Regions from separate parts of the Streptomyces sp. NBC_01314 genome, predicted to be linked through region 3. Evidence: riboswitches for the same ligand, from Rfam matches in the RefSeq annotation. Region 3 holds a riboswitch; each other region holds the start of a gene.
What was found. A riboswitch is a leader RNA that binds a small molecule or an ion and turns the genes downstream of it on or off. The one in region 3 is predicted to bind thiamine pyrophosphate.
Positions count from the first base shown of each region.

Region 1: another riboswitch for thiamine pyrophosphate. It lies ahead of thiC (phosphomethylpyrimidine synthase ThiC); the one in region 3 lies ahead of thiO (glycine oxidase ThiO).
Region 2: another riboswitch for thiamine pyrophosphate. It lies ahead of OG622_RS15240 (thiamine ABC transporter substrate binding subunit); the one in region 3 lies ahead of thiO (glycine oxidase ThiO).

Region 1 is NZ_CP108394.1:5,729,299-5,739,607, forward strand. It holds gene OG622_RS25130 (SsgA family sporulation/cell division regulator) at 1-276, shown strand, start outside; gene OG622_RS25135 (YibE/F family protein) at 307-1,761, opposite strand; TPP riboswitch at 1,833-1,989, shown strand; gene thiC (phosphomethylpyrimidine synthase ThiC) at 1,982-3,826, shown strand; gene OG622_RS25145 (VWA domain-containing protein) at 3,923-5,335, shown strand; gene OG622_RS25150 (hypothetical protein) at 5,581-6,459, opposite strand; gene OG622_RS25155 (metallophosphoesterase) at 6,643-7,737, opposite strand; gene OG622_RS25160 (LacI family DNA-binding transcriptional regulator) at 7,937-9,049, opposite strand; gene hisC (histidinol-phosphate transaminase) at 9,461-10,309, shown strand, end outside.
Region 2 is NZ_CP108394.1:3,497,135-3,507,443, forward strand. It holds gene OG622_RS15230 (ABC transporter ATP-binding protein) at 1-755, opposite strand, end outside; gene OG622_RS15235 (ABC transporter permease) at 755-2,359, opposite strand; gene OG622_RS15240 (thiamine ABC transporter substrate binding subunit) at 2,470-3,546, opposite strand; TPP riboswitch at 3,636-3,742, opposite strand; gene rlmN (23S rRNA (adenine(2503)-C(2))-methyltransferase RlmN) at 3,822-4,928, opposite strand; gene OG622_RS15250 (hypothetical protein) at 5,056-5,496, opposite strand; gene OG622_RS15255 (hypothetical protein) at 5,499-5,942, opposite strand; gene OG622_RS15260 (phosphatidate cytidylyltransferase) at 6,134-7,252, opposite strand; gene frr (ribosome recycling factor) at 7,252-7,809, opposite strand; gene pyrH (UMP kinase) at 7,965-8,726, opposite strand; gene tsf (translation elongation factor Ts) at 8,922-9,758, opposite strand; gene rpsB (30S ribosomal protein S2) at 9,918-10,309, opposite strand, start outside.
Region 3 is NZ_CP108394.1:8,328,573-8,338,881, forward strand. It holds gene OG622_RS36570 (thiazole synthase) at 1-788, opposite strand, end outside; gene thiS (sulfur carrier protein ThiS) at 793-993, opposite strand; gene thiO (glycine oxidase ThiO) at 1,008-2,183, opposite strand; TPP riboswitch at 2,181-2,292, opposite strand; gene OG622_RS36585 (hypothetical protein) at 2,345-2,728, shown strand; gene OG622_RS36590 (NAD(P)/FAD-dependent oxidoreductase) at 2,786-4,015, shown strand; gene OG622_RS36595 (Rv2175c family DNA-binding protein) at 4,123-4,488, shown strand; gene thiE (thiamine phosphate synthase) at 4,616-5,260, shown strand; gene metF (methylenetetrahydrofolate reductase [NAD(P)H]) at 5,372-6,295, shown strand; gene OG622_RS36610 (hypothetical protein) at 6,352-7,335, shown strand; gene OG622_RS36615 (phytoene desaturase family protein) at 7,369-8,883, opposite strand; gene OG622_RS36620 (TetR/AcrR family transcriptional regulator) at 9,312-9,944, opposite strand; gene OG622_RS36625 (YhgE/Pip family protein) at 9,980-10,309, opposite strand, start outside.

The sequences.
Region 1 (10,309 bases), 2.6 Mb from region 3:
CGGGAGCTGCTCATCGACGGCGTGGGACGGCCGTGCGGGGACGGGGACGTCCACATCGCACCCGCCGATCCGGAGACGTTCGGCGAGGTCCTGATCCGGCTTCAGGTGGGCACCGACCAGGCGATGTTCCGGGTCGGCACGGCGCCGCTGGTGGCCTTCCTGGACCGTACGGACAAGCTCGTGCCGCTGGGGCAGGAGCGTTCCCTCGCCGACTTCGACACGCTGCTCGACGAGGCTCTGGACCGCATCCTGGCGGAGGAACAGAGCGCGGGGTGAACCGTTACGGCGCCAGGGTGCCGTAACGCTTCAGCGCTTGCGGCGGCGGCCCCTCCCCCCACGGGCCGGAGCGGGCACGGCCGCCGCCGGTTCCGGGGCCCCCGGGCGGTCGGCCGAGACGACCAGGGCGGCCAGCACGGTGGTCACCGGGACCGAGGCCACCAGGCCGATCGAGCCGACGAGCGTGCGCACGATCTCCTCGGCGACGAGCTCGCTGTTGGCGACCGTGCCGACGCTGCTCTGCGCGATCGAGAAGAGGAGTAGCAGGGGTAGCGCGGCACCGGCGTAGGCGAGGACGAGGGTGTTGACCACCGACGCGATGTGGTCCCTGCCGATCCGAATGCCCGCGCGGTACAGACCTCGCCAGCCCATCGCCGGATTGGCCTCGTGCAGTTCCCAGACCGCCGACGTCTGTGTGACCGTCACGTCGTCGAGCACACCGAGCGAACCGATGATGACGCCCGCGAGCAGCAGACCGCTCATATCGATCGTCGGGTACAGCCCGTGGATCAGACCGGTGTTGTCGTCCGTGTTGCCGGTCAGATAGGCCCAGCCGATGAATCCCGAGCCCAACAGGCCGATCAGCAGCAGTGAGATCAGGGTGCCGATCACCGCCACGGATGTTCGGGCCGAGAGCCCGTGACACATGTAGAGGGCGATCAGCATGATGGCGCTCGCTCCGATCACCGCGACCACCAGCGGATTCGAGCCCTGCAGGATGGCTGGCAGGATGAAGAGGGTCAGCACCATGAAGCTGATGGCCAGCGCCACCAGGGCCATGACACCGCGCATCCGGCCCACCACCACGACGGCGAGCGCGAAGATCCCGGCGAGCAGCGCCATCGGGAACTTCCGGTTCACATCGGTGACCGAGTACTGCAGGTCCTTGGGCGCGGCGGGTTCGTACGCGACCACGACCTCCTGGCCCTGCTCCAACTGCCGTGACTGGTCCGGCTGCACGATCTCAGTGAACGTACGGCCCTTGTCGTCGCCGGTCTCCACCCGGATCGTGGCCTTTTTGCAGGTGCCGTTGGCCTGCTGTTGGGCGGACGAGCCCTCGGCGGTGGACGTGTCGCCGGTCGGGGTGCCGCCCGAGGCGTTCACCGACGAGCAGTCGACCTCGTCGACCTTGGTGACGGTGGCCTGCTGTGTCTGCCGGTCGAAGCCCACGCCGGTGCGCTCGTGCGCCGGGGCGCCGCCGGGCCAGAGCACGACGAGGCCCACGACGACCGCGGTCGCGAAGGGGATCAGCACCGCTGCGATGACCTTGCGCAGGTGCTGCGAAACGGGCGCGGCGGGGCCGTGGCTGTGGCTGTGGGAATGCCCGTGGCCGCCACCGGAGGACGGGCCTTCGCCGCCTCCGGAGCCGTGGCCGCCGGAACCGTAGCCGGGGCCACCGTCGGACCCATGCCCGTGGCCGTTTCCGGGACCATGGCCATGGGGCGGCTCGGGGGGTGGAGGCGGGGGCTGCTGCGTCGTGGTCACCGACCGATCATCGCAAGAACGAGCGATGCCCACTGTTCACCGCGCCACATCTGCCGCTAGCGTGGAGGCACCTTTGCACACGCGGGAGCTCGGAGCACCGGGCTGAGAGGGCGTTGACCTCCGCAGACGCGATGTTTCACGTGGAACATCGTCGGGCGGAAATCGCTGCGTCGACCGCTGAACCTGTTACCGGGTAATGCCGGCGTAGGGAGTAGGTCTCATGACCATCGAGGACACACGCACGCCTGCCTCCAGCCAGGCGGACGGGACATCTGTCCCGTCCGAGGGCGAAAGGAACCAGGGCGAACAGCCCCTGGAGGCCGGGAAGTCCATCGGCTGGCACAAGTCGTACATCGAGGGCTCGCGCCCCGATCTGCGGGTGCCGGTCCGCCAGGTGCACCTCACCAACGGGCAGTCCGTCACCCTGTACGACACTTCCGGCCCGTACACCGATCCGACAGCGGAGACCGATGTCAGGCGGGGACTGCTCCCCCTTCGCGAGAACTGGATCGTCGCCCGGGGAGACACCGAGGAGTACGCGGGTCGTCCAGTCCGCCCCGAGGACGACGGGATCAAGCACACCTCGCCGCGTGGCGGACTGCGCAACCTCGACGCGGTGTTCCCGGGCCGGCCACGCCTGCCGCGTCGCAGTCGTGACGGCCGGGCGGTGACCCAGCTCGCGTACGCACGACGTGGGGAGATCACCCCCGAGATGGAGTACGTGGCCGTACGGGAGAACGTTTCGCCGGAGGTCGTCCGCGAGGAGATCGCCGCAGGCAGGGCCGTACTGCCGGCGAACGTCAACCATCCGGAGACCGAGCCGATGATCATCGGCAAGCGGTTCCTGGTGAAGGTCAACGCCAACATCGGCAACTCCGCGGTCACCTCCTCCATCGAGGAGGAGGTCGAGAAGATGACCTGGGCGACCCGCTGGGGCGCCGACACGGTCATGGACCTTTCCACCGGCCGGAACATCCACACCACCCGCGAGTGGGTGCTGCGCAACTCCCCCGTCCCCATCGGCACGGTGCCGCTCTACCAGGCGCTGGAGAAGGTCGACGGCAAGGCCGAGGAGCTGACCTGGGAGATCTACAAGGACACGGTCATCGAACAGGCTGAACAGGGTGTGGACTACATGACGGTCCACGCGGGCGTGCGCCTCGCGTATGTGCCGCTCACCGCGAACCGCAAGACCGGCATCGTCTCGCGCGGCGGCTCGATCATGGCGGCCTGGTGCCTGGCGCATCACAAGGAGTCGTTCCTCTACGAGAACTTCGAGGAACTGTGCGAGGTCCTCGCCGCCTACGACGTCACGTACTCCCTCGGCGACGGACTTCGGCCGGGCTCCATCGCGGACGCCAACGACAAGGCGCAGTTCGCGGAGCTGCGCACGCTCGGGGAACTCAACACGATCGCCAAGAGTTTTCACGTACAGACCATGATCGAGGGCCCGGGACATGTCCCGATGCACAAGATCAAGGAGAACATCGACCTGCAGCAGGAGATCTGCGATGAGGCTCCGTTCTATACGCTCGGCCCGCTGACCACCGACGTCGCACCGGCGTACGACCACATCACCTCGGGCATAGGCGCCGCGATGATCGCGTGGTGGGGCACTGCGATGCTCTGCTACGTCACGCCCAAGGAGCACTTGGGACTGCCCAATCGCGACGACGTGAAGACCGGCGTCATCACCTACAAGATCGCGGCCCACGCGGCGGACCTCGCCAAGGGGCATCCGGGCGCACAGGAGTGGGACGACGCGTTGTCGGACGCCCGCTTCGAGTTCCGCTGGGAGGACCAGTTCAATCTGGCCCTCGACCCCGAAACGGCCCGTGAGTTCCACGACGAGACGCTCCCGGCGGAGCCTGCCAAGACGGCCCACTTCTGTTCCATGTGCGGCCCGAAGTTCTGCTCGATGAAGATCAGCCAGAGCATCGCAGAGCGGTTCGGCGGTGCGGCGGCCGAGGGGGCTTCGCAGAAGGAGATCGCTGAGGGGATGCTCCAGAAGTCGAAGGAATTCGCGGAGAGCGGGAACCGGGTGTATCTGCCGCTGGCGGAATGAGAATCGGGGTGCGATGCCTTGGTGCTTCGGGGCATCGCACCCTTGAAGACCTCAGCAGGTCTGCCCTCCCGCTCTCTCGGCGGGCAGACTGCCCCCATGACAGCGAGAGCACTGAGCAAGGGCGCCAACCTTCCCGTCGAATTTCCCACGGTGCGCGTTGAACTGACGTGGTCCGGAGGAGTCGGCACACCCGATGTCGACGCCTCGGCGTTGCTGCTCACCGGTGTCGGACGTGTTCGCGACGACGGTGACTTCGTCTTCTACAACCAGCCGCAGCATGCTTCGAATGCTGTGGTCCACCTGGGAAAGCGGAGTGCCGGTGGTGTTCTGACCGACACGGTCGAGGTGGATCTGCACTCGCTCGAGCCCACTGTCGAGCGGGTCGTGCTGTGTGCGTCGGCCGATGGCGGAACGTTCGGGCAGGTGCCTGGGCTGACCCTGAGGCTGCTGGACGCCGCGACACAGACCGAGATCGCGCGGTTTCACATGGAGGCTGGGACGGAGACCGCGTTCATCGGCGGCGAGCTGTATCTACGGGCGGGGCAGTGGAAGTTCCGCGCAGTCGGTCAGGGTTATGCCTCCGGGCTCGCTGGACTGGCCTCCGATTTCGGCATCACCGTTGACGATGCGCCCTCGGACCCGTCAGCGTTCCCCTCGACCTGTGTCCCCGCACCGCCTGTCCCAGCCGCACTGCCTGTCCCAGCCGCACCGCCCGCCCCAGCCGCGGCACCGGTCGGCCCGCGGCTCAGCAAGGACGAGGAACAGCTGCCCGTCGACATGCGCAAGCGTCTGTCGCTGCGCAAGGAGCAGGTGGCGGTCAGCCTCAGAAAGCATGGAGCGGCCGGCATCACCGCGCGGGTCGTTCTGGTTCTGGACGCCTCCGGATCCATGTCCCTCCTCTACTCCAAGGGCGTCGTCGCCGATGTCGTGGAGCGCATGGCGGCGGTCGCCGCGCAGCTGGACGATGACGGTCATATGCAAGCCTGGACGTTCGCTTCGAATGCGGCACGATTGCCCGACCTGCGACTCGGGGACCTTCCCGAATGGCTGCGACTGCACGTCCGGGTGGGACAGATCAGCCTCTTCCGCCGCAGCAAGAAGCCAGGCAAAGGACTGCAAGCCGGCCAGGTCGATATGCGGATGGTTGGCATCCAGAACGAAGAACAGAAGGCGATCGCCCAAGTCCGCACATACGTCCGGGAAAATCCCGCCGCTGACCCCACTTTCGTGCTGTTCTTTTCCGACGGCGGTATCCATCGCAACGACCTGATCGAGCAAGAGCTGCGGGATGCTGTCGAGGAGCCGATCTTCTGGCAGTTCGTGGGACTGGGGCGATCCGACTACGGAGTGCTGGAACGCTTCGACACCCTGCCTGGCCGTCGCGTCGACAATGTCGGATTTTTCGCTGTGGACGACATCGGCGCAATCCCCGACCAGGAGCTGTACGACCGGCTCCTGTCCGAATTCCCGAGCTGGGTGGCTGCCGCCGGCCAGGCGGGCATCCTTTGATCAGATGCTTCCGGGCCATCTCGGGCAGGTGGTCTGCCGATGGCGGACCGAGACGCGTTGGTGGCGAGGGTGGTGGACGTGGTGCGGTCGCGGCTGCCGCTGTCCGCGCGACGAGCGGCGCTCTTCCGGCCAGTTGCCGGGAGAGCCCGCTGCCGCGGGTGGGCGGTGCCGTGGGGCCGGTCCCGGGGCGTCCCGGGTGGCCGTCTCAGCCCTGTGGGTTCCGGGCGGCGGCCGGAACCCTGGCGTCACTCGGGCTGGTGTTCCGGCCCGCCGAAGTCCGGGCTGGAGAAGTCCGGACTGCTGTAGCTGGGGCGGGAGCGTGAGCTGCCGCTGTCCGGGTTGCTGCTGAAGCTCGGGCGGTTGTAGCCGAGGTGCGGCATGCGGCTGGGCGGGGCCGGCCGGTCCGGCTCGCTCAGCAACGCCGGGCCCGGGTTGGCGAGGGCCTCGCGGAGGAACGGCAGGATGCCGCGCTCCAGGAGGGTTTCGCGCCAGGCTTCCCTGGCCCGGGTCACCTCCTCGTTCAGCTCGTTGCGGACCCCGTCGTCCAGGAGGGCGGTGGCGTTGTTGCGCAGGGCGGTCAGGAGGAGGCCGACCGCGGCCACCAGGATCGCCGCCGCGGTGACCGCGCCGAAGACCCAACCAGTGGTGAGAAGGGTCTCGGCGATCGCCCGCTCGGGGTCGAGCACCTTCATGACGTAGCCCACGAGCAGGAAGAGCACGGCGGCGGTTCCGGCGAGGACGGGGGCGAGCACCGCGGCGATGGCACCGGCACCCGCGCCGGCCGCCTCGGTGAACTCGCCCACGGAGGCCGCGAGTCCGACGGCGGTGCCGTCCGGTTCGCTGGAGCCGGACGCCGTCCCCTCGTGGGCGGGTGCGGTGGCCGGCGACGGGCTGCGGAATTCGTCGCGGACCTTTACGTAGTACTGGTATTCGGTCGCTGCGGCGGCCGTGATGATCGCTGTGGCGTTGAGGGCCATGGTGCGCAGCTGTTCGGGGTTGAGCCGCTGGAGGCCGGCGGCGAATTCCGGGCGGTGTGGTGCGGAGCGCAGCACCTCGCCGAGGATCCGCTCGTACTCCTGGCGGTCCTCACTGAGCAGGTGCTGCGGAACGCTGTTCATGTGCATCCCCCGATGCTCCGTAGGGCTTGTGACTCGGCATGCTGACGAGCCGTCGGGCAGAAACGGAGGGGAGCCTGCTACGGATAAAGCCGATGGTAGAGCGGTGACGGCAGGCCGTGACAGGGGGTTTGAATAAATTGGCCCCTGGCCAGCGAAGTCTTCCGACGGTGACGCCTGCCCGTTGAGGGCTCAGTTACGCAGGGGAAGTTCCTGGACCAGCAGCTTTCCGGCCATGGTCACGCCGCCGTCCATGGCGACGGCCAAACCTTCCGCATAGGTGTACGGGCCGTTGACCGAGGGGCCCGTGCCGTCCTCGCCTTCCTCCGAGCCGACCTCGCCCAGGAGGTACGGAATGGGGCTGTGGCCATGGACGATGCGGGTGCCGCCATAGGTCTCCAGCAGCGAGCGCACGGCATCGGCGCCGCCCTCGTCGCGGAAGGAGAAGCGCCGGGTGAACTTGCGGAAGAGGTCCCAGACCTCGTCCGCGTCGTTGCGTGTGATCGTTTCGCGGACGGTGTCGTTGACCGCCTCGATGGAGTCGCCGTAGTCGCGGTAGGCGGTGGTGTCGGAGTGCACCAGGAGGTGGCCGTCGACCTCCTCCATGGCATCCAGGCGGGCCATCCACTGGAGGTGGTGGTCCTGGAGGCGGTCCATGTCGGTCTTCTGGCCGCCGTTGAGGAGCCAGGCGGCCTGGAAGGTGGCGGTGCCCGCGCCGGAGTTGACGGGGGTGTCGCCGAACCGCTTGGCGCCGAGCAGCAGCAGCTCGTGGTTGCCCATGAGGGCCTTGCAGTAGCCGCCGGCGGCGGCCGCCTCGGCGGACAGCCGCATCACGAGGTCGATGACACCGATGCCGTCCGGACCCCGGTCGGTGAAGTCACCGAGGAACCAGAGCCGGGCGGTGCCCGCCGACCAGTTGCCCGCGTCGTCGACGAGGCCCTTCTCACGGAGTGCGGTGAGGAGCTCGTCGAGGTAACCGTGGACGTCCCCGACGACGAAGAGCGGCCCCGGTCGGGCGGAGGACTGCTCGGCCGCCGCGGCCTCCGGGTCGATCACGACCTGAAGTGTGTCGCCCCGGTTGATCACCGGCAGGTCCCGCTGGGTCGGGGTGTACCCCTCCGGGTAGCCCTCGGGTTCCTCGGCGGGCCTGGAGGCCTCACCGGGGTCCGTGGTGTGTCCGTACGGACCGGCCTCGTGGACGTACGCGGGCACGCGGAAATCGCGCACCGTCGGCGTCCGCACCTCGGGTCCCTGACCGGCCCCCTGAGTCATCGACCCCTCCACCACCATCGCCCGCGTCTGCACCGCATCGGACTGCCTGGTCGCAGCGGCCCGCGGTGTGTGCGCCCATCATAGGAATGCGGATCGCGCCATGTGATGACCCAGGGGTGGTGAAATGGCGCAGGGCCCCAGTTCACCGCGGTTTTCTCCCGAATTGGGCGGGGCTCTCCCCACCCAATTCCCGTTCGGATCCTCAGTTCGGACGTCAACCCTCTTCAGGTGATCGTGGCGGACTGACCGTCGTACGCGGTGAACGCCGCTCGGACGAGGTCCGCACGATCAGCTCCGTCGGTATCACCTGCTCGACCGGTTGGTCCGATTCGACCCCCTCGATGGCGTCGATGAGGAGCTGGACCACGGCCGTGCCGATCCGGCGCGGCTTGAGCGAGAGCGTGGTGATCGGCGGCTCGGTGGTCGCGTACACGGTGGACTCGCTGCAGCAGACGAGCAGCAGGTCCTCGGGGACGCGCAGACCGTACCGCCGGGCGGCGGCCAGCAGATCGGTGCCGTTCGGGTCGAAGAGGCCGTAGACCGCGTCCGGGCGGTCCGGCCGGGCCAGCAGCCGGTCGGCGGCGAGGGCGCCTGCGCACGGATCGTGCGCGGGATAGGCCTCGTACACCGGATCCTGGCCCACGCGCTCGCACCAACGCAGGTATGCGGTGGTGGAGAGACGCGTGTACGTGTCCGTCGTCGTGCCCGTGAGGAGTCCGATCCGGCGGGCGCCCGCGCCGGCCAGGTGGTCGAGGATGCCGAGGACGGCGGCCTCGTGGTCGTTGTCGACCCATGCGGTGACCGGCAGCGAGCCGGCCGGGCGGCCGTCGGAGACCACCGGTAAGCCCTGGCGGACCAGTTCGCTGACGACCGGGTCGTGGTCGGAGGGGTCGATGACCACGGTGCCGTCCAGGGCGACGTTCGACCACACGTCGTGCCGCGAGGTCGCGGGGAGGATGACCAGGGCGTAGCCCCGGGCCAGCGCGGCCGAGGTGGCGGCCCGCGCCATTTCCGCGAAGTACGCGAACTCGGTGAAGGTGAAAGGTTCATCCCCGTAGGTGGTCACGGTCAGGCCGATGAGGCCGGACTTGCCGGTTCTGAGGGTTCGGGCCGCCGCCGAGGGGCGGTAGCCAAGTCGGTCGGCGACCTCGCGTACATGGCGTCGGGTGGCGTCCGGGAGCCGACCCTTGCCGTTGAGGGCGTCGGAAACGGTCGTGATGGAGACTCCGGCGGCGGCGGCTACGTCCCGGATGCCCGCCCGGCCCGACCGGCTGCCTCTGCGGGGAGTTTCCGCGCGGCTCACCTGGTGCTTCCCTGCTGCTGTCATGGCGAGCCGATAGTAGGGCTCATGCGGTGGGGTAGTGCGGACGCATATGCACTCGTTGACAGGCACGTTTTTGCATGGTCAGCAAGGGCCAATTTCCTTGCAATGCAAGGGAGTTGAACGATTTAATGCTAGTACGTGACTTGTCGACGCGCATGGGCCTGCCAAGTAGCTGATGTTTCGAAGAGGTCTCAACTCACCTGCACGGGTGATGCGCGCCACGGCGTGAGCCACCGGCGCGTGAGCCCGCAAGCGGCGCGCCCCCTGGTTCGTACCCCTTCGTGCGCTGATGCCCGTGAGGTGGGTGGGACGGCAGAGGTGTGGTCACGGGTGGACGCGGTTGTCCACAGGCCATTCGCAGGGGCGCCGAATCCTCATAAGGTGAGAAGCATTACGTCGACGAGGAGGACTGCGGTGAGCGAGACGAGCCCCAAGCTGCGAGCCGAGCTGGAGGGTATTCCCACCTACAAGCCCGGCAAGCCGGCCGCGGCGGGCGGCCCGGTGGCGTACAAGCTGTCCTCCAACGAGAACCCCTATCCGCCGCTGCCCGGTGTGCTGGAGAGCGTGACGGCGTCGGCCGCGTCCTTCAACCGGTATCCGGACATGGCGTGCACGGGGCTGATGAGCGAGCTCGCGGACCGCTTCGGGGTGCCGGTCACGGACCTGGCCACGGGCACCGGCTCGGTCGGCGTCGCCCAGCAGCTGCTGCAGGCCACCTCGGGCCCCGGCGACGAGGTGATCTACGCCTGGCGGTCGTTCGAGGCGTACCCGATCATCACGCAGGTCAGCGGGGCCACGTCCGTGAAGGTGCCGTTGACGCCGGGCGATGTGCACGACCTGGACGCGATGGCGGACGCGATCACCGAAAGGACCCGGCTGATTTTCGTCTGCAACCCGAACAACCCGACGGGGACGGTGGTCCGCCGGGCCGCGCTGGAACGGTTCCTCGACCGGGTGCCCGGTGATGTGCTGGTGGTGCTGGACGAGGCGTACCGGGAATTCGTGCGGGATGTCGAGGTGCCGGACGGCGTCGAGTTCTACCGCGAGCGGCCGAACGTCTGTGTGCTGCGCACTTTCTCCAAGGCGTACGGCCTCGCGGGACTCAGGGTGGGCTTCGCGATCGCTCATGAACCGGTGGCGGCCGCCCTGCGCAAGACCGCCGTGCCGTTCGGTGTGAGCCAGCTCGCACAGGACGCCGCGGTCGCCTCGTTGCGCGCGGAGGACGAGCTCCTCGGCCGGGTCGGCTCGCTGGTCTGTGAGCGG
Region 2 (10,309 bases), 4.8 Mb from region 3:
CACGCCGTGTCCGCGACCGCCCCGGTCACCGTCGCCTCGACCACGTTGTCGAAGCCGAGGAACCGGGCCACGAACTCGTCCACCGGCCGCTGCCACACCTCAAGAGGCGTGCCGGACTGGGCGATCCGCCCGTCCCGCATCACCACGACCCGGTCGGCCAGCGCGAAGGCCTCACCCTGGTCGTGCGTGACAGCCAGCACGGTCGTCCCCAACTCTCCGAACAGCTCCCGGAGTTCGACGACCAGTCGCTCCCGCAACGACCGGTCCAGCTGGCCGAGGGGCTCGTCGAGCATCAGCAGCCGGGGGCGGGGGGCGAGGGCCCGGGCCAGCGCGACCCGCTGCTGCTCACCGCCGGACAGCTCCCCGACCCGCCGCCGAGCCGCTCCGGGGAGCCCGACCAGCTCCAGCAACTCCCTTACGCGTACGGCTCGTTCATCCTTCGCCGCGCCATGCATGCGGGGACCGAAGGCGACGTTGCCGGCCACGTCCCGCTGCGGGAAGAGCTGGTGGTCCTGGAACATCAGGCCCACACCGCGCTTATGGGCGGGCACACCCCGCTGGTCCCGCCCATCCAACAACACCCGTCCGCCGTCGAGCGGTTGGAGCCCCGCGACGACCCGCAGCAGCGTCGACTTGCCGCTGCCGCTCGGCCCCAGCACACACACGATCTCGTGCTCCGCGACCTCCAGATCGACCGCGTCGAGCACGGGCCGTCCGTCGAACCGCACGGTCGCGTTCTCAAGCCCGAGCAACATCAGAACTCCCCCGTACGATCGGTACGGAGGCGCTCCAGCACCAGCAGGGCCACCGCGCACACCACCATCAGAATCGTCGAAAGGGCCATGGCCTGGCCGTAGTTGAGGTCACCGGGACGACCGAGGAGCTGTGCCACGGCGACCGGGAGCGTCGGGTTGTCGGCCCGAGCGATGAACACGGTCGCCCCGAACTCACCGAGCGACACGGCGAAGGCGAACCCGGCCGCGATCAGCAGCGCCCGTCGCACCATCGGCAGATCGACCTCCCGCCACACCCGCCACGGCGACGCCCCGAGCACGGCCGCCGCCTCCCGCAGCCGCTCGTCCACCGCGCGCAGCACGGGCAGCATGATCCGTACGACGAAGGGGACGCCGACCAGGGCCTGGGCGAGCGGCACCAGGATCCAGGAGGACCGCAGGTCGAGAGGCGGCTCGTCCAGCGCGATCAGGAACCCGAAGCCGACGGTCACCGCGGACACCCCGAGCGGCAGCATGAGCAACGCGTCGAAACCACGGACGAGACGGCCGGCACGCCGGGTGAGCGCGGCGGCGGCGAGCCCGCCGATCAACAGGGCGATGACGGTCGCGGCGAGCGCGTACGTGAGCGAGTTCCCGACCGCCTCGATCGGTGCCACCAGGAAGATCCCACTGTCGTCGCCGGTCAGCGCCTCGTAGTAGCCGAACGCGGACCCCGGCGCGTCGAGCGACCGCTCCACCAGCACGCCCAGCGGCAGCAGGATCAGCACGACGACGGTGGCGAGGACCCCGCCCAGCAGTGCCCACTGCCCCGCCCCACGCGGTCGTCGGGAGGTGAGCGACGCGTCCACCAGCCGCAGGGCGGTCTCCCGTCGCCGTACGGTCCACGCGTGCACGGCGAGGATGACCCCGACCGCGACGAACTGCACGAGCGTCAGCACGGCGGCCGTCGCGAGGTCGAAGATCTCCGAGGTCTGCCGGTAGATCTCCACTTCGAGCGTCGAGAAGGTCGGCCCGCCGAGGATCTGCACCACCCCGAAGGAGGTGAAGGTGAAGAGGAAGACCATCAACGCGGCGGCGGCCACGGCGGGTGCGAGCGCCGGAAGCGTGACTTTCCGCCAGGCCGAGAGCGGCGACGCCCCCAGCATCCGCGCGGCCTCCTCCTGCCCCGGGTCGAGCTGCGCCCACAGCCCGCCGACGGTCCGTACGACGACCGCGTAGTTGAAGAACACATGCGCGAGCAGGATCGCCCAGACCGTGGTGTCCAGGCGTACGCCCCACAGTTCGTCGAAGAGTCCGCCGCGCCCGACCAGCGCCAGGAACGCCGTACCGACGACCACGGTCGGCAGCACGAACGGCACGGTCGCCACCGCCCGCAGGATGTCCTTGCCCCTGAAATCGAAGCGCGCGAACACATACGCGCCAGGGAGCGCGATCAGCAGCGTGAGCGCGGTCGAGACGAGTGCCTGCCAGGTGGTGAACCACAGCACATGCCGGATGCCGGGGTCCCCCACCACATCCGCGATCCGCCCGAGGTGCCAGGTCCCGTCGCCCTTCAGCCCCCGCACGACGATCGCGGCGACGGGGTAGGCGAAGAACACCCCGAAGAACGCGACGGGCAGCACCATGAGCCAGAGCCGCGCCGCGCTCCCCCGCCGACGCGGCCCGCGAGGTCGACGCGGTACGGCCACGACCTCCTTGGCCGCCTCAGCTTCCTCGGCCGCCTCGGCTTCCTCGGTCACTTCAGTACGAGCGAGGCCCACGACTTGACCCACTGGTCACGGTTCTCGGCGATCTTCTCGGGCGCCATGGTCGCCGGGTCCTTCGCCGCGGGCCCGTACTCGGTGAACTCGGCGGGCACGGACGCCCCCTCGACCACGGGGTACACGAACATGTTGAGCGGCATGTCCTCCTGGAACCTCTTCGAGATCAGGAAGTCGATCAGCGCCTTGCCGCCCTCGGCGTTCTTCGCGTTGCTCAGCAGCCCCGCGAACTCGATCTGCCGGAAGCAGGTGCCGGTCGCGACCCCGGTGGGCGCGGTCTTCGGCTTCGGGTCCGCGTAGACGACCTCGGCGGGCGGCGAGGAGGCGTACGACACGACGAGCGGCCGGTCACCCCCGGCCTTCTTGCCGTCCGTCGACCCGGAGAACTCCTGGTAGTACGCCTGCTCCCAGCCGTTGACGACCTTCACACCGTTGGCCTTGAGCTTGTCCCAGTAGCCCTCCCACCCGTCGTCCCCGTACCGCGCGGCCGTACCGAGGACGAATCCGAGCCCCGGTGAGGAGGTGGACGCGTTCTCCGTGACGAGCAGGTCCTTGTACTCGGGCTTGACGAGATCGTCGAACGACTGCGGCGGCTCGATCTTGTTCTTGCTGAAGTACGCCTTGTCGTAGTTGACGCAGATGTCACCGGAGTCGATGGGAGTGACCCGGTGCTCGTCCTTGTCCAACTGGTACTCGGCGCCGACCTTGTCGAGCCCCTTCGCCTCGTACGGCTGGAAGAGGCCGTTGTCGAGCGCGCGGGACAGCAGCGTGTTGTCGACACCGAAGAAGACGTCGCCCTGGGGGTTGCCCTTGGTCAGGATCGCCTGGTTGACGGCCTGCCCCGCGTCCCCGCTCTTGAGGACCTTGACCTTGTACCCCGACTCCTTCTCGAACGCCTTCAGCACGTCCTTGGAGTAGGCGAAGGAGCCGTGGCTGACGAGGGTGACGGTCTTGGAAGCGCCCGACCCTGTGTCGTCGGACGAGGAACCGCACGCGGACAGCGTGACGAGCCCGAGGCCGACAGCCGCGGCGACGAACGATCTGATCTGCACTGGATTCCTCCTGGGGGTGACCAGGAAGAGACGCGGCCCTGCCCGGGATCGTCGGAGATTTCCGAAGGCTCCCGGGCAGGGCGCAACAGCTTGAGTGATGACCGAACTTCCTACCCAGAATGACCTGGGCGAGGTTCAGAGGGTCTGCGGCCGCTTGCCGCACTCTCAGCGCTGTGGCGCTCCCCTGTCGGAATATGAAGATGTGTACGAAGGTCAGAGTACCCCGTGGCCTGATTCCGACTCCTACCGGTGGCCAGGGGGCCCTGTCTCCGGTCCTACCTCTCGGTGGCCGCCAGCTGCCCGCACGCCCCGTCGATCTCCTGGCCCCGGGTGTCCCGGACGGTCACCGGCACCCCATGGGCGGCGATGGCGTCGACGAACGCCTTCTCGTCCTCGGGCCGGGAAGCGGTCCACTTGGACCCCGGAGTCGGGTTCAGCGGAATCAGGTTCACATGCACCGGCTTGCCCTTGAGCAGCCGGCCCAGCCGGTCACCGCGCCACGCCTGGTCGTTGATGTCCCGGATCAGCGCGTACTCGATGGACAGCCGACGCCCGGACCTGGCCGCGTACTCCCACCCGGCGTCCATGACCTCGCGCACCTTCCACCGCGTGTTCACGGGGACGAGCGTGTCGCGCAGTTCGTCGTCCGGGGCGTGCAGCGAGATGGCGAGCCGACACTTGAACCCTTCGTCCGAGAACCGGTGGATCGCGGGCACCAGCCCGACCGTGGACACGGTGATCCCGCGCTGCGAGAGCCCGAGCCCGTCCGGCTCCGGATCGGTCAGCCGGCGAATGGCGCCGACGACCCGGTTGTAGTTGGCGAGCGGCTCGCCCATCCCCATGAAGACGATGTTGGAGAGCCGCGCCGGCCCACCGGGAATCTCGCCGTCCCTGAGCGCCCGCATCCCGTCGACGATCTGGTGGACGATCTCGGCGGTGGAAAGATTCCGGTCGAGCCCGGCCTGCCCGGTGGCACAGAAGGGACAGTTCATCCCGCATCCGGCCTGCGAACTGATGCACATGGTGACCCGGTCCGGGTACCGCATCAGCACCGACTCGACGAGCGTCCCGTCGAACAGTCGCCACAGCGTCTTACGCGTCGTCTCCTGGTCGGCCGACAGATGCCGCACGACCGTCATCAGCTCCGGAAGCAGCGCATCCTGAAGCTTCGCGCGCGCACCCGCGGGGATGTCGGTCCACTGTTCCGGGTCGTGCGCGTACCGCGCGAAGTAGTGCTGCGACAGCTGCTTGGCGCGAAACGGCTTCTCCCCGATCGCGGCAACAGCCTCCTTACGCTCCACAGGCGTGAGATCGGCAAGATGCCGCGGCGGCTTCTTGGCTCCGCGGGGGGCGACGAATGTGAGTTCTCCGGGCTTAGGCATAGCCGTACCAGTGTCGCAGATCAACGGGAGTGGCCCAGCGCGCCGAGCACCGGTCCGCCTTGCCATCCGTACCACCCGAGGCAGACGTGCCTGCGGCCCGTGGTGGGCCGCAGGCACGACGTTCAGGTCAGGAGCGCACCGTGTACTTCTCCGAGCACTTCGAGAAGTCGCCCTTCACCACGCACACCCACATCGTGTACCCCGTGTCCTCGGGCAGGTTGCCCGTGACCGTCACGGAGTAGGGGGAGCCGTGGCCACGGGTGGTCGCAACCCTGCCGGTGCTGAGATGGACCTCGATCCCGTAGCCGTCCGCGAGGACGTCATAGGCGCTCAGGGCGTCACCCGGTTCACTGCCGCTGGGGTCCTTCTGCCACATGGCGTTCCCCGCCGCCTCGCCCCAGGAGTTGTTCCTGACGCTGATGAAGGCGTCGCCCGAGGTGTTCGTCACGTAACCGAAGCTGAAACTGTCGGCCGCCGCCGCCGTACCCGCCCCGCCGATCACTGTCGTGGTCGCGACGGCCAGAGTTGCCGCGAGCGCGCCGAGCCGCGCCTTCATTGGTGTGCTCACGATCAGGCCTTGACGCCGATCTTCGAGGAGCACTTGGAGAAGGAGCCCTTCACCACGCACACCCACATCGACCACGTGGTGCCCTCGGTGAGGTTGCCCGAGGTCTCGTCGGAGTAGTTGGCGCTGTGCCCGCGCGTCGTCGCGATACGGCCGTCGCTGAGGTGGGCCTCGATCCCGTAGCCGTCCGGCAGGATGTCATCGGCGACCAGTGTGTCACCGGTGGAGCCGCCGCTCGGATCGGCCCGCCAGATGGCGTGACCCGCGGTCTCGCTCCAGGTGTTGTTGTTGACGGCGATGACGTAGTCCTTGGAACCGGTGATGTCGGTGTAGGTGAAGCTGAAGCTGTCCTCAGCGGCCGCCGGACCGGCTCCGGCCACCATCGTGGTGGCCACGACGGCCAGCGCCCCCGCGAACGCTCCCGCTCTGGCCTTCACACGTGTCCTCATCTGTGCTCCTCCCGTTGTTTTCTGCACTTGATCTTGCGGACCAGCACATATTGCAACACTCAGGCCAAGACTTTGAGATCATTTCCGGACGCAGTGAATCCGGACACGAATGAGGCCCGCTGTCCTCTCGGACAGCGGGCCTCATCGGCGAAACGGCACGTCAGCGACGTGCATGATCTCGATCAGTCGGGTCAGCCGGAGCCCACGAACAGCACCAGCAGCAGCCACACCACCGGAGCGGTCGGCAGCAGGGAGTCCAGGCGGTCCATGATGCCGCCGTGGCCCGGCAGCAGCGTGCCCATGTCCTTGATGCCGAGGTCCCGCTTGATCATGGACTCGCCGAGGTCGCCCAGCGTGGCGCTGGCCGCGACGGCGAGGCCGAGGAGCAGGCCCTGCCACCAGACGCCGTCGTGGATGACGAACTCCATGAGCAGGGCGCCCGCGACCATCGCGAAGGCAATCGCGCCGAGCAGCCCCTCACGGGTCTTGCCGGGGCTGATGCGCGGCGCGAGCTTGTGCGTGCCGAAGCGCCAGCCGACGGCGTACGCGCCCGTGTCACTGACGACCGTCAGCAGCAGGAACACCAGGACCCGCTGCGGCCCGTCGTCGGCGGTGAGCATGAGCGCGACGAACGTGGCCAGGAACGGAACGTAGAAGGCCGCGAAGACCCCCGCCGTGACGTCCTTGAGATAGTTCTCCGGCGGTTCCGTCATCCGCCAGACGAGGACGGCGAGCGCGGTGAGCGCCATGGCCACCCAGGCGCCCTCGGGCCCGCGTACGTACCCGGCGACGACCATCGCGGCCCCGCCGACCGCGAGCGGCACGAGGGGCGCCTTGATGCCCTTGCGTTCCTGCAGGCGCGAGGTGAGCTCCCACAGTCCCACCACCACGGCGACCGCTATCACGCCGACGAAGGCCGCCTTGACGATGAACAGCGAGGCGACGATGACCACTCCGAGGCCGACGCCAACGCCTATGGCGGCGCCCAGGTCACGGCCCGCGCTCTTCTTCTGCGGGGCGGGCTGCGGCGCGTCGGGCATGGGCTCCGGCTTCTGCGGCGCCTCCCCGTGGGGGTGCGCCGACGGCGTCTCGTCGCGGAACAGGGGGCCGGCCTGCCGAGCGGCCCCCCGGTCGTCGTCCTGGTTCCCGCCATGCGCGGGTACGTCGGGCACGATGGGCATGGGGCGAGTCTGCTGGGCCTCAGGCGCATCGTACGTGGGACCCGCCGGGGCGTGCCCCTGGACAGGTCCCCGGTCGGTCGGCGCCCAGTACCCGGCTTGTTGCGGCGCTCCCCAGGAAGAGTCGTTCATCAGACCTCGAGGAGTTCCGCTTCCTTGTGCTTGAGCAGCTCGTCCACCTGGGCGACGTACTTCGCCGTGGTGTCGTCGAGCTCCTTCTCCGCACGACGGCCCTCGTCCTCGCCGACCTCGCCGTCCTTGACGAGCTTGTCGATCGCGTCCTTGGCCTTGCGGCGGACCGCGCGGATGGACACCTTGGAGTCCTCCGCCTTGCTCCTGGCGACCTTGATGTAGTCGCGGCGGCGCTCCTCGGTCAGCTCGGGAAACACCACTCGGATGATGTTGCCGTCGTTGCTCGGGTTGACGCCGAGGTCGGAGTCGCGGATCGCCTGCTCGATGTTGCGCAGGGCGGTCTTGTCGAACGGGGTCACCACGGCCATGCGCGGCTCGGGCACCGAGAACGAGGCGAGCTGGTTGATCGGTGTCAGCGCACCGTAGTAGTCGGCCACGATCTTGTTGAACATCGCCGGGTGCGCACGACCGGTGCGGATCGCGGCGAAGTCGTCCTTGGCGACGACGACGGCCTTCTCCATCTTCTCCTCGGCCTCGAGGAGGGTCTCTTCGATCACCACTTGCTCCTGCGTGTCTTGAGTGGGCCCGGCAGCTGTACTTGGTCAGGTCGGCGGCCGGCTGCGTCGCGTCTTGTTCCTGCACGGTTCCCGACCGGCAGGACATTGTCCATCCCCCGGTCAGGCTCCGTCCCCAGGGCAGGGGAAGGACCCGGTCAGGCCCGGCTTCCCTGATCACCCACGAGAGTGCCGATCTTCTCACCCTTGACGGCCCGCGCGATATTGCCCGCCTTGAGAAGCTCGAACACGAGGATCGGGAGCTTGTTGTCGCGGCAGAGCGTGATCGCGGTGGCGTCGGCGACCTTCAGCTCACGGGTGATGACCTCGCCGTAGCCGAGGGAGTCGAACTTGACCGCGTCCGGGTTGGTCTTGGGGTCGGAGTCGTAGACCCCGTCCACGCCGTTCTTGCCCATCAGCAGCGCCTCGGCGTCGATCTCCAGAGCGCGCTGGGCGGCGGTGGTGTCGGTGGAGAAGTACGGCATGCCCATACCGGCGCCGAAGATGACCACACGCCCCTTCTCCAGGTGACGCACGGCGCGCAGCGGGATGTACGGCTCGGCGACCTGGCCCATGGTGATGGCGGTCTGGACGCGGCTGTCGATGCCCTCCTTCTCCAGGAAGTCCTGGAGGGCGAGGCAGTTCATGACCGTGCCGAGCATGCCCATGTAGTCGGAGCGCGCCCGGTCCATGCCGCGCTGCTGGAGTTCCGCGCCGCGGAAGAAGTTGCCGCCGCCGATGACGACCGCGATCTCCGCTCCGTCGCGTACGACGGCCGCGATCTCCCGGGCGATGGCGTGCACCACGTCCGGGTCGACGCCGAGGCCACCGCCCCCGGAGAACGCCTCTCCGGACAGCTTCAGCATGAACCGGCCGCGTTCCGCTTTGCTTTCGTCGCTCTTCTCGGGCTTGGTGGTCATGGAGATTCGCCTCTTTACCTGTCGCACATACGAAGAAGGCCACTGCCGGTGGGGTGGTGTTCGCATCCCATGCGCGGCAATGGCCTCCTCGTCAGATCCGCTGTCGTCCGTCACGCGTCACGCGCGCACGTGGCGTGCGTACGCGAACGACTGCACTCGACCCTATCGGGGCCGGGCGCCCGTCGCGTAACGGACTCAGATGCCGACCTTGATGCGCGTGAAGCGCTTCAGGGTGACACCGGCCTCGTCCAGGACCTTCTGGACGGACTTCTTGTTGTCCAGCGCGTACGGCTGGCCGAGCAGCGTGGCGTCCTTGAAGAAGCCGTTGAGGCGACCCTCGACGATCTTCGGCAGGGCGGCCTCGGGCTTGCCCTCGGCGCGGGTGGTCTCCTCGGCGACGCGACGCTCGGACTCGACGACGTCGGCCGGCACGTCCTCCTTGGCGAGGTACTTCGGCGCGAAGGCGGCGATGTGCTGGGCGATGCCCTTGGCCACGGCGGCGTCGGCCTTGTCCAGCTCGACCAGGACACCGATCTGCGGGGGCAGGTCGGGCATGGTGCGGTGCATGTAGGAGAAGACGAAACCGTCGGCGTACTGCGCGAAGCGGTCGAGGACGATCTTCTCGCCGAGGTTGGCGTTGGCCTCGTCCACGTACGCCTGGACCGTCTTGCCGGCCTCGATCTCGGAGGCGAGCAGGGCCTCGAGGTCGGCCGGGGAGCTCTTGGCGACGTGCTCGGCGATCGCGGCGGCGGCGGCCTGGAACCTCTCGCCCTTGGCGACGAAGTCCGTCTCGCACTTCAGCTCGACGAGGACACCGGAGGTGTTGTCGTCGGCGATGAGGGAGACCACGGCGCCGTTCTCGGCGGAGCGGCCCTCGCGCTTGGCGACGCCCTTCTGGCCCTTGATGCGCAGGGCCTCGACGGCCTTGTCCACGCTGCCCTCGGCCTCGTCCAGGGCCTTCTTGCAGTCCATCATGCCGGCGCCGGTGAGCTCACGGAGCTTCTTGACGTCGGCGGCGGTGTAGTTCGCCATGATCTGTGAATCTCTTCTCGGAGTTCGAAGTCTCGAAGTCGGCGTCCGCCGCCGCTCATCGGGCGGGCGCCCGCCGAAGATCTACGGGCTGTGGGTGAACGGCGGGTGGCGCGCTCGGCGCCACCCGCCGTCATGTCGACAGCGCTACGACCGTGAAGGTCAGGCCTGCTCGGCGTCCGCGGCCGGAGCCTCAGCGGCGGCCGGGGCCTCCTCGGCGGCCGGAGCCTCAGCGGCGGGAGCCTCGGCAGCGGCCTCGGCCGGAGCCTCAGCCTCAGCCTCAGCCTCGGCGGGGGCCTCGGCGGCAGCCGGAGCCTCCTCGGCGGCCGGAGCCTCGTCGGCCTTCTTCTCACCCTCGAGCAGGTCGCGCTCCCACGCGGCCAGCGGCTCGCCCGCGGCCTTGTCGCCCTTGCCCTCGGTGGCGACCCGGGAGCGGGAGATGAGGCCCTCGGCGACCGCGTCCGCGATCACACGGGTGAGCAGCGTGACGGAGCGGATCGCGTCGTCGTTGCCCGGGATCTTGTAGTCGACCTCGTCGGGGTCGCAGTTGGTGT
Region 3 (10,309 bases):
GCGGGGCGCTCCGGATCCAGCCGCGCCAGCCCCTCGCCCGGCGACGACGCCTCCGCGAAGTGCCGACGGGGGATGCGGCCCGCCCGGTACGCCAGCCGCCCCGCCTCGACCGCGTGCCGCATGCCCTCGGCCATGAGGACCGGCTCCTGGGCCCGGGTCACGGCGGAGGCGAGCATGACCCCGGCGCACCCCAGCTCCATCGCGAGAGCGACGTCCGACGCCGTACCGGCACCCGCGTCGAGAATCACCGGCACGCGCGCGTGCTCCACGATCAGCTGGAAGTTGTGCGGGTTGCGGATGCCGAGCCCGGACCCGATGGGCGATCCGAGCGGCATGATCGCGGCACAGCCCACGTCCTCCAGTTTGCGCGCGAGCACGGGATCGTCGTTCGTGTACGGCAGCACGGTGAAACCGTCGTCGACGAGCGTCTCGGCCGCGTCGAGCAGTTCGATCGGATCGGGAAGCAGCGTGCGCTCGTCGGCGATGACCTCCAGCTTGACCAGGGACGTACCGAGCGCCTCGCGCGCGAGGCGGGCCGTCAGCACGGCCTCGCCCGCCGTGAAGCAGCCGGCCGTGTTGGGCAGCACCCGGATGCCGAGCCTGTCGAGCACGGACAGGACCGAGCCGTGCACGGACGCGTTCACGCGGCGCATCGCGACCGTCGTCAGCTCCGTGCCGGAGGCCACCAGCGCGCGCTCCAGGACGTCGAGGCTCGGCGCCCCGCCGGTGCCCATGATCAGACGGGACGAGTACGTCGTACCGCCGAGGACGAAGGGGTCGTCTGCCATGGGATCAGCCTCCTTGGACGGCTGTGAGGACCTCGACGCGGTCCCCCTCGGCGAGGGCGGTGGTCGTCCACCGCGCGCGCGGGACGACGGTTTCGTTGAGCGCGGCGGCGACACCGGCGGGCGACGGGGCGAGCGTCCGCACGAGCGCGTCGAGGGCCGTGCCCGGAGCGATCTGCCGACGCTCCCCGTTGACGAGGACGGTCAGTGTCCCGGTGGCGCTCATACGGGCTGCTCCAGGAGTTCACGGGCCGCGCCGGCGCGGAACCGCAAGGGTGTGAAGGCGCGGGCCTCCTCCGGCAGTTCACCGGTGGTCAGCACATGGGCCAGCACATCGCCGGTGACCGGGGTGAGGAGCACCCCGTTGCGGTGGTGGCCGGTCGCGAGGACCAGGCCGTCGAGCCCGGAGGGGCCGAGGAGCGGCGCGTTGTCGGGGGAGGCCGGGCGCAGGCCCGCGCGGGTCTCGGTGAGCGGGAGTTCGGTGATCCCGGGGACGAGTTCATGGGCGTCCCGCAGCAGTTCGTACACCCCGCCCGCGGTCACCGTGGTGTCCCAGCCCTGCTCCTCGCTGGTCGCGCCGACGACCAGTTCGCCGTTCGCGCGCGGCACCAGGTAGACATGGCTGCCGCGCACCACGGCCCGCACGGTACGGCTCAGGAAGGGCGCGTACTGCTTCGGCACGGTCAGCCGCAGCACCTGCCCCTTCACCGGTCGCACCGGGGGCAGCACGTCGTCCGGGACCCCGGCGAGCCGCCCGCTGAGGCTGCCCGCGGCGAGGACGACCTGCCCGGCGGACAGCCGGTCACCGTCACCGGCCCGGACCCCTGCGGCCCGCTCCCGGACCACCGACAGCTCCTCGGCCCAGCTCCGGTGGAATATGACGCCGGCGCGCTCGCAGGCCGCGACGAGGGCCCTGGAGAGCCGCCTCGGGTCGATCTGGTGGTCCCCGTCGACCCGCAGTCCGCCGCGCACGCCCGGCGCGAGCATCGGCTCCAGACGGCGGCAGTCGCGGCCGCTCAGCCACTCCGAGTCCAGGCCCGACCGGCGCTGCAGGGCGTGCAGTTCGCGCAAGTGGGCGCGGTCGTCGGCGTCGAGCGCGACGGCCAGGGTGCCCGAGCGGCGGTAGCCGAGGTCGAGGCCGGTCGCCTCCGTCAGCTCGGCCGCGAAGTCCGGGTAGCGGCGCGCGGACTCCAGGTTGAGCCCCAGCAGCGTCTGCTCGCCGTAGTGCAGTTCGGTGACCGCGGCGAGCATCCCGGCCGCCACCTGCGCGGCCCCGCCGCCGGGCGCGGGATCGACCACGGCCGTGGCGAAACCGCGCCGCGCGGCCCGCCACGCCGTGACGAGCCCGATGATTCCGCCCCCCACGACGAGGACGTCTGACGTGTGCGTACGCGACATGGGCGTCCAGCCCCTCCCTTCGCCGGCATGACCCGGATCAGGTTCGTACGGTCGGAGGCCGCCAGCCTCCCTCTCAGCCCGGTGCGTCCGGGCTCCCGCGAGTGCTCTACGTTGGCCCACCTTAGCCCTCGCCGTTCGTCCCAGTAAGGGAGCCTCCGCTCATGGTCCGCTCGCTCGACGGTCTCGTCCTCGCCCCGGTCGCGGACCAGGCCCCAGGTCAGGTGGGCACCCGCACCCGGTTCGCGTACCACGAGGGGGACGGCGAGATCTGGGCCGAGTACGCGGGCGGTGACGTCGTGCGCGGTCACCTCGTGGGCACGCGCGTGGGGGACCGGCTGGACTTCCGGTACGTACAGCTGAAGACCGACGGGACCACCGCGTCCGGGCACTGCCGGTCCCTGGTGGTCGAGCTGGCCGACGGGCGGGTCCGGCTGGAGGAGACCTGGGAGTGGGAGTCGCGGCCGGGCAGCGGTACGAGCGTGGTGGAGCAGATCGACGAGACCGCGGGCCGGCCGACGGAGAGCGACCGTCGACCCACCCGCTGAACGGCGGGTCCACCCGGCTCCCTGACTGACCGAATGTCAGTTGTCTATGGTGACCGGGTGAGCGAGCAGACGCAGCACAGGGGCGGAACGCCGGCGCGGCGCGTGGTCGTCGTGGGCGCGGGCATGGCCGGCGTGCAGACCGCGGTCGCCCTGCGTGAGAAGGGCTTCACCGGCGATGTGACGCTGATCGGCGCCGAGCCGCACCAGCCGTACGACCGGCCGCCGCTCTCCAAGGCCGTGCTGCTCGGCAAGGCCGAGGGCTCCGCCTTCGACGTCGACTTCGAGGCGCTCGGCATCGAACTCCGGCTGGGCCGCGAGGTGTCGGGCCTGCGCTTCGCCGACCACGAACTCGACACGGCCGCCGGGCCCGTCCCGTACGACCTCCTCGTCCTCGCGACCGGCGCGGAACCGATCCGGCTGCCGGGCGCCGAGGGCGTGCCCGGGGTGCATCTGCTGCGGACCCTGGACGACGCCGAGCGGCTGCGGCCCGTGCTGGCCCGGCAGCACGACATCGTGGTCGTGGGCGCGGGCTGGATCGGCGCCGAGTTCGCCACGGCCGCGCGCGAGGCGGGCTGCGCGGTGACGGTCGTCGAGGCGGCCGACCGCCCGCTCGCGGGCGCGCTCCCGGCGGAGGTGGCCGCGCCGATGACCGCCTGGTACGCCGACAGCGGGACCACCCTGCGCACCCACGCGCGCGTGGAGCGCGTCGAGCCCGGGACGGTGGTCCTGGACGACGGCACCCGGGTGCCGGCCGACGCGGTCGTCGTGGGGATCGGCGCGCGCCCCGCGACGGCCTGGCTGAAGGACTCGGGCATCGAACTCGGCGCACACGGCGAGGTGGTGGCCGACGACCACCTGCGCGCCTCCGCACCGGACGTCTACGCCGTCGGCGACTGCGCCTCCTTCCCCTCGGGCAGGTACGGCCGGCGCCTCCTCGTCCACCACTGGGACAACGCCCTCCAGGGCCCGCGCACGGTCGCCGCGAACATCGTCGGCGAGACCCCCGAGGCCTACGATCCCGTCCCCTACTTCTGGTCCGAGCAGTTCGGCCGCTTCGTCCAGTACGCCGGCCACCACGCCTCCGCCGACACCATGGTCCGGCGCGGCGACCCCACCGGCGCCGCCTGGTCGGTCTGCTGGCTCCGCGAGCACCGACTGGTCGCCCTCCTGGCGGTGGGCCGCCCCCGCGACCTGGCCCAGGGCCGCCGTCTGATCGAGGCGGGCACGCCGATGAACCCGGAGCTGCTGGAGGACCCGGCCAGGCCCCTGAAGGCGGCGACGGCGTAGCGGGCGGGCGCGTTTCCCCGCCGTCCGGCGCTCCGCGTACCCCCTGTCGGCTTTCGTCGGGGCGGCCCGGCTACCCACTGTCAGTCCCAGATGGCAGTCTTGGAGACGTGACCGAGATTGACGCAAAGATCGATGCTCTCGTCCCCGCGTGGCTGAACCTCCCCGACATCGCAGAAATGCTGGACGTCGAGGTGACCCGCGTGCGGCAGCTGGTGAAGGAAGGCCAGCTCATCGCCGTACGCCGTGGTGAGAACCGCGCGCTGCACGTCCCCGCCGCCTTCATCGACGAGGACAAGGTGGTCAAGGGCCTGACCGGCACCCTGACCCTGCTGAGGGACGACGGCTTCACCGACGAAGAGATGCTGGAGTGGCTCTTCACTCCGGACCCGAGCCTGCCCGGCACCCCGGCCCAGGCCCTGAGCGAGAATCGCGGCACGGAGGTGAAGCGCCGTGCCCAGGCGCTCGCCGTCTGACCGAAACACCTGAAGCACCGAAAAATAGTGACGCAGCCACCTGTGCGGCGTACGGGAGCCGTGCCCCTCGCGGGCCTCGGCTCCCGTACGCCGCACTGACAACGCACCGCCAACGGGGGACCGACGCATGCCCGACGCCGTCGCACAGCTCGCCGACGCCCGGCTCTACCTCTGCACGGACGCCCGTAAGCGCCAGGGTGACCTGCCGGAGTTCCTGGACGCGGTCCTGGGCGCCGGCGTGGACATCGTGCAGCTCCGCGACAAGGGCATGGAGGCGGCCGAGGAGCTGGAGCACCTCCAGGTCTTCGCGGACGCCTGCCGCCGGCACGGCAGGCTGCTCGCCGTCAACGACCGCGCGGACGTCGCCCACGCCATCGGCGCGGATGTGCTGCACCTCGGACAGGGCGACCTCCCCGTCCCCGCCGCCCGCGCCGTCCTCGGAGCCGACGTCCTCATGGGCCGCTCCACCCACGCCGAGGCAGAGGCCGCCGCCGCGGCCGTCCAGGAGGGCGTGGACTACTTCTGCACGGGCCCCTGCTGGCCCACCCCCACCAAGCCCGGCCGCCACGCCCCCGGCCTGGACCTCGTGCGGTACACCGCCGCCCTCGGCACCGACCGCCCCTGGTTCGCCATCGGCGGCATCGACCTCGGCAACCTCGACGAGGTCGTCGAGGCGGGCGCCCGCCGGGCCGTCGTCGTGCGGGCGATCACGGAGGCGGACGACCCCGGATCCGCCGCGGCGGAGTTCACCAAGCGCCTGCGCAGCCTCTAGCCGCCCCGCCCCCGGACCGCGGCTGTCCAAGGCGTGGACAACAGGTCGGCAAAGCGGACAAATATCCCAGCTCTGGTTGGGTGACGGCCGTGACCTGACTAACCTGCCGGTATGGCCCTAGGAACCGCTTCCACCAGGACTGATCACGCACGCACCGTGCGCGACATGCTCGCCACGGGCAGGACCACGTACTCCTTCGAGTTCTGGGCGCCCAAGACGGAGAAGGGCGAGCGGAACCTGTGGAACGCCCTCCGCAGGATCGAGGCGGTCGCCCCCAGCTTCGTCTCCGTGACGTACGGCGCCGGTGGCTCCACCCGGGCCGGCACGGTGAAGGCGACCGAGCAGATCGCCGCCGACACCACCCTCACCCCGGTCGCCCACCTCACCGCGGTCAGCCACTCCATCGCCGAGCTGCGCAACATCATCGGCCAGTACGCGGACGCCGGGATCCGCAACATGCTCGCGGTCCGCGGCGACCCGCCCGGCGACCCCATGGCCGAGTGGATCGCACATCCGCAGGGACTGACGTACGCCGCCGAACTCGTCCGGCTCATCAAGGAGTCGGGCGACTTCTGCGTGGGCGTCGCGGCCTTCCCGGAGATGCACCCGCGGTCCCCGGACTGGGACAGTGACGTGGCGCGCTTCGTCGACAAGTGCCGAGCCGGCGCCGACTACGCGATCACGCAGATGTTCTTCCACCCGGAGTCGTACCTCCGTCTGAGAGACGCGGTCGCGAAGGCCGGCTGCGAAACCCCTGTCATTCCCGAGGTCATGCCCGTCACCAGCGTGAAGATGCTGGAACGGTTGCCGCAACTCAGCAACGCCGCCATCCCGAACGCCCTGAAAGAGCGGATCGTCACAGCCAAAGACGATCCGGCCGCTGTACGCTCCATTGGCATCGAGTTCGCCACGGAGTTCTGCGCGAGGCTGCTGGACGAAGGAGTCCCCGGACTTCACTTCATCACCCTGAACAACTCCACTGCGACACTGGAAATCTACGAGAACCTGGGCCCGCACCATCCACCACGGGCCTAGACCGGTCGCACTCGCGTACGACACACTGCGTAGCGGCCACAGGGAGAGGGGCGTACATGGGCTGGACGGTCCTCTATATCGCGTTCGGTGTCGTCGCGTTGTGGCTGCTGGGTGAGGTGCTGCTGCAGTACAAGGCGCGTCTGCGCTGGCGGTTGCTCGCCTTCGCCGGTTTCCTCTGCGTCGTCCTCGGTGTGCTGATCCCCAACGTGATCGTCATCGCGCTGGGCGCGATCGGGTTCGCGGCCGGGCAGACCTACGTGACCCTCTCCTTCCGTCGCGGCTTCGAGGCCGGCTGGGCCGTCCGTCCGCGCTCCGATGAGGGCGAGGACGGCGCCAGGCCGGCCAAGGCCGGCAAGAAGCGGCGGCGCGGCGAACCCGACCGTCAGGACTCGACTCAGCAGGTCATGGACCTGGAGTCCACGGCGGCCGGAACGTACCGCCAGGGCGGCGACCCGCTCGACGACGACCGCGACGACGACGTGTTCGTCCGCCCGCAGTCCACGCCCTCCGCGGCCGCCGTCTACTCCCCGGAGCCCCTGCCGGACGACACCAACACCTACGGCGTCTACCGCGACGACAACGCCTACGCCGGCGCCCCCGACCAGCCCTACGCGACCGCCGACCAGTCCGCGCAGGACGAGGCCTTCGCCTACTACGGCTACGACCAGCAGGGCTACGGCTACGACCCGAACCAGCAGCAGTACGCCGCCTACTCCGACCCGTACATCGGCACGCAGACGTACGACGCCACGGCCTCGTACGACCAGTCCTACGGCCAGCAGGGATACGGTCAACAGGGCTACGTCCAGGACCAGTACGGCAACGGCGGCTACGGCGGCGAGACCCCGCCCGGCGGTGTCTGGGTCCCGCAGCAGCGCAACACCGACGACTCGTTCGACCCGTTCGGCTCCGGCCTCCCGGCGGACCAGCAGGACCCGCACCAGGGCAACGGCAACGGCCAGAACGGCAACGGCCAGAACGGCAACGGCCAGAGCGGCAACGGCCAGAGCGGCTACGACGAGCAGCAGTACCGTTTCTGAAGGCTCACCGGAATCCCGCTGAGCCCCGGCGGCTCACTGTGAACCGCGGAAGTCCGGTCCCTCCACGATCAGTCCGGCCACCAGCGCGCCCGACATCCCGGCGTGCGGGAGGCCGCCGCCGGGGTGGGACCAGCCGCCGACGGTGAACAGACCCGGTGTCGCGGTGGTGTTGGACGGGTGCAGCAGGCGGCCGTCGGCCGCGGCGAGCGCCGGCGCCGGAACCGCGCCCCCCTCCGCACCGGTCGTCCGCGCGATGTCGGCCGGGGTGCGGACCTCGTGCCAGAGAAGGCGCTCGCGCAGGTCGGGCACGGCACGCTCGGCGGTGGCGATCAGCCGCTCCGCCCGCTGATCGACGACGTCCGCGTCGGCCCGGCTCCGGTCGGGTTCGGCGGGGACCGCGCACGTGACCGTGACCGCCTCATGCTCGGAGTCCGGCACCAGTCCCGGATCGTCGGGGCGCAGCACCGTCACCGTGGGCCGCGCGACCATTCCGGGGGAAGGGCCGAACAGGAGGTCCAGCTCACCTTCGCGGTCCTCCGTGTGCACCACCGTCCGGTGCGCAGCGCCGTCCGGTCGGCGGCCACGCAGCGCCAGCAGCACGGTCAGACGGCTCGTCGCCCCCCGCTGGGCCGGTACGTCACCCGCACTCCGTACGGCCGACTGCCGCACCCATCGGCTCAGCGCCTCGGGCGCGACCCCGGCGACCACGAAGTCCGCCTCGGTCACCGCACCGTCCGCCAGCTCCACCCCGGCCGCCCGGCCGTCCTTCTCGACGATCCCCGTGACCTCGGCACCGAAGACGAACTCGACCTTCCGGGCCAGGCACCGCTCGTACAGCGCCCGCGCCAACTCCCGTATGCCGCCCCGGACGTACCAGGTCCCGAAGGCGTGGTCCAGGTACGGCAGGACCGCCGCGCTCGCCGGTACGTTCCTGGGGTCCAGCCCGTACGCGAGGGCGTGACTCTCCAGCAGGGCCGTCAGCCGGGGGTCGCGCAGCTCCCACGCGCCGACCTCGGCGAGCGTGCCGGCGCGGCGGGTGCGCAGAAGCCGTCTGTGGGGCACCGAGGGGTAGGGCTCGCGCTCGGCGAGCACCTGCCGGTCGGGCCACAGCGGCTCCTCCAGGAGGGGCCGCCGGGTACGGTCCCAGGCCTCGCGGGCGCGCACCAGGAAGTCGCCCCAGCGGTCGCCCGCGTCCGAGCCGAGCGCCGTGTTCAGGGCGGCGACCACGCCCGCGCGTGAGGCGTTGGGAAGCAGGAGGTCCGTGCCGTCCGCGAAGACGTGCCGGGCCGCCGGGTCGACCTGGACCAGGTCGACGCACTTCTCCAGCGGTTCCTTGCCGGTCTTGAGGAACAGATCGCGGTAGACGGCGGGCAGTGGCAGCAGCCCCGGGCCCGTGTCGAACGCGAAGCCTTCGCGCTCGAAGCGGCCCACGGCTCCGCCGTAGGTCGCCGTGCTCTCGTGCACCACCACGCTGTGGCCCGCGACGGCCAGCCGGGCGGCGGCTGCCATCGCGCCGAGGCCGGCGCCGATCACCGCGATTCTTGCCATGGCAGCGACTTTATCGGCCGCCACTGACAGTTCGATCTCGTGGGATGGCTCGGGGCGCGGTTGTTCGGCGACTGCGGGGAGTAGGAACGCGGACGCGATCGTCACCAGTTGGCAACAGAGAGGTCTGGGGGTGAGTACGCAGGGCTGAGTACCCGTACTCAGCCGGGGAGATGAGTACGCGTACGGATGGGCTCCCACCTGCGGGAACGGGAGAGTGGAGGCACGGGAAGGGGCGCGGCTCCGGTACCGCCGGCACGGGGCGGCGGAACGGCTCTCGCTCTTACCGCTCCTTCCGTCGACATGGGTCGGCGGGAGCGAGGCACGGGGGAGTACGGGGGATACGGGGGATACGGGAAAGCGCCGGTTCGAGGTGGCCGCGGGGGACGCGGCCGGTTCGAACCGGCGCCCTCGTCCGTGCTCCGGTCCGGTCAGCGGTTTCCGCTCACCCGGCCCTGGAGCAGCCGGGACAGCGCGGCGTGGACATCGTCCAGGGAGCGATCCGGCTGGAAGGCCTTCCAGTCCAGGGCGGCCACCAGGACCATGCCGACCAGGGCCGACGCCGTCAGGCCGATGTCGATCTCGTCGCTCAGCTCGCCCCCCTCGACGCCCTCGCGCAGCACGCCCTCGACGACCGCGACCGCCTGCTGCCGGACGACCATCAGCGTGGACTGCCAGGCGCGGTTGGTGCGCCAGAGCTCGGCCACGTAGAGCTGGGTGAAGGACGGGTAGCGGTCGATGAAGTGGAGTCCGGCGCGGATCATCGCGTCCAGGGAGGCGACCCTGCTGCCGCCCTCCCGCGCGGTCCGCTCGGCGGCCTCCCGGAGGGAGGCGGTGAGGAGTTCCACGCCGTGCCGCAGCAGCTCCTCGAAGAGGACCGACTTGCTTGCGAAGTTGTAGTAGACGGTGCCCTTGGCGACGCCTGCGCGCTCGGCGATCTCGTCCACCGTGGTCGCGGAGAACCCCTGCTCCGCGATGAGGGTGACGGCCGCCTCGTAGAGTTTCTGCCGGGTCGCCTCGCGGCGGCCCCCGCCTGCGCCGCCGGGGGCGTTGCTGCTTTCCATGGCCCTGATTGTCACAGGAACCGTGCCGTGCGCGGTCACAGGCTCAACTCCGGGTGCAGCCGGTCCAGCGTCCACACCTGCTTGCGGCGGGCGGACAGGGCGGTCAGCGCGAGGGCGCCGACGGTGAAGGCCACCAGAACCGCGCAGGCGTCCCGGACAGGGCCCAGACCGCCGCCCGTGATGAGCCTTCTGAGGGCGTCGACGACATGGCTCATCGGCAGGAAGGGATGGACCGCGTTGAAGAAGTCCGGGCTGGTCTGCACGGGATACGTGCCGCCCGCGGACGTCAACTGCAGCATCAGGAAGGCGAGGACGAGGATCCGGCCCGCCGCCCCGAAACGGGCGTTGAGCCACTGCACGATCGC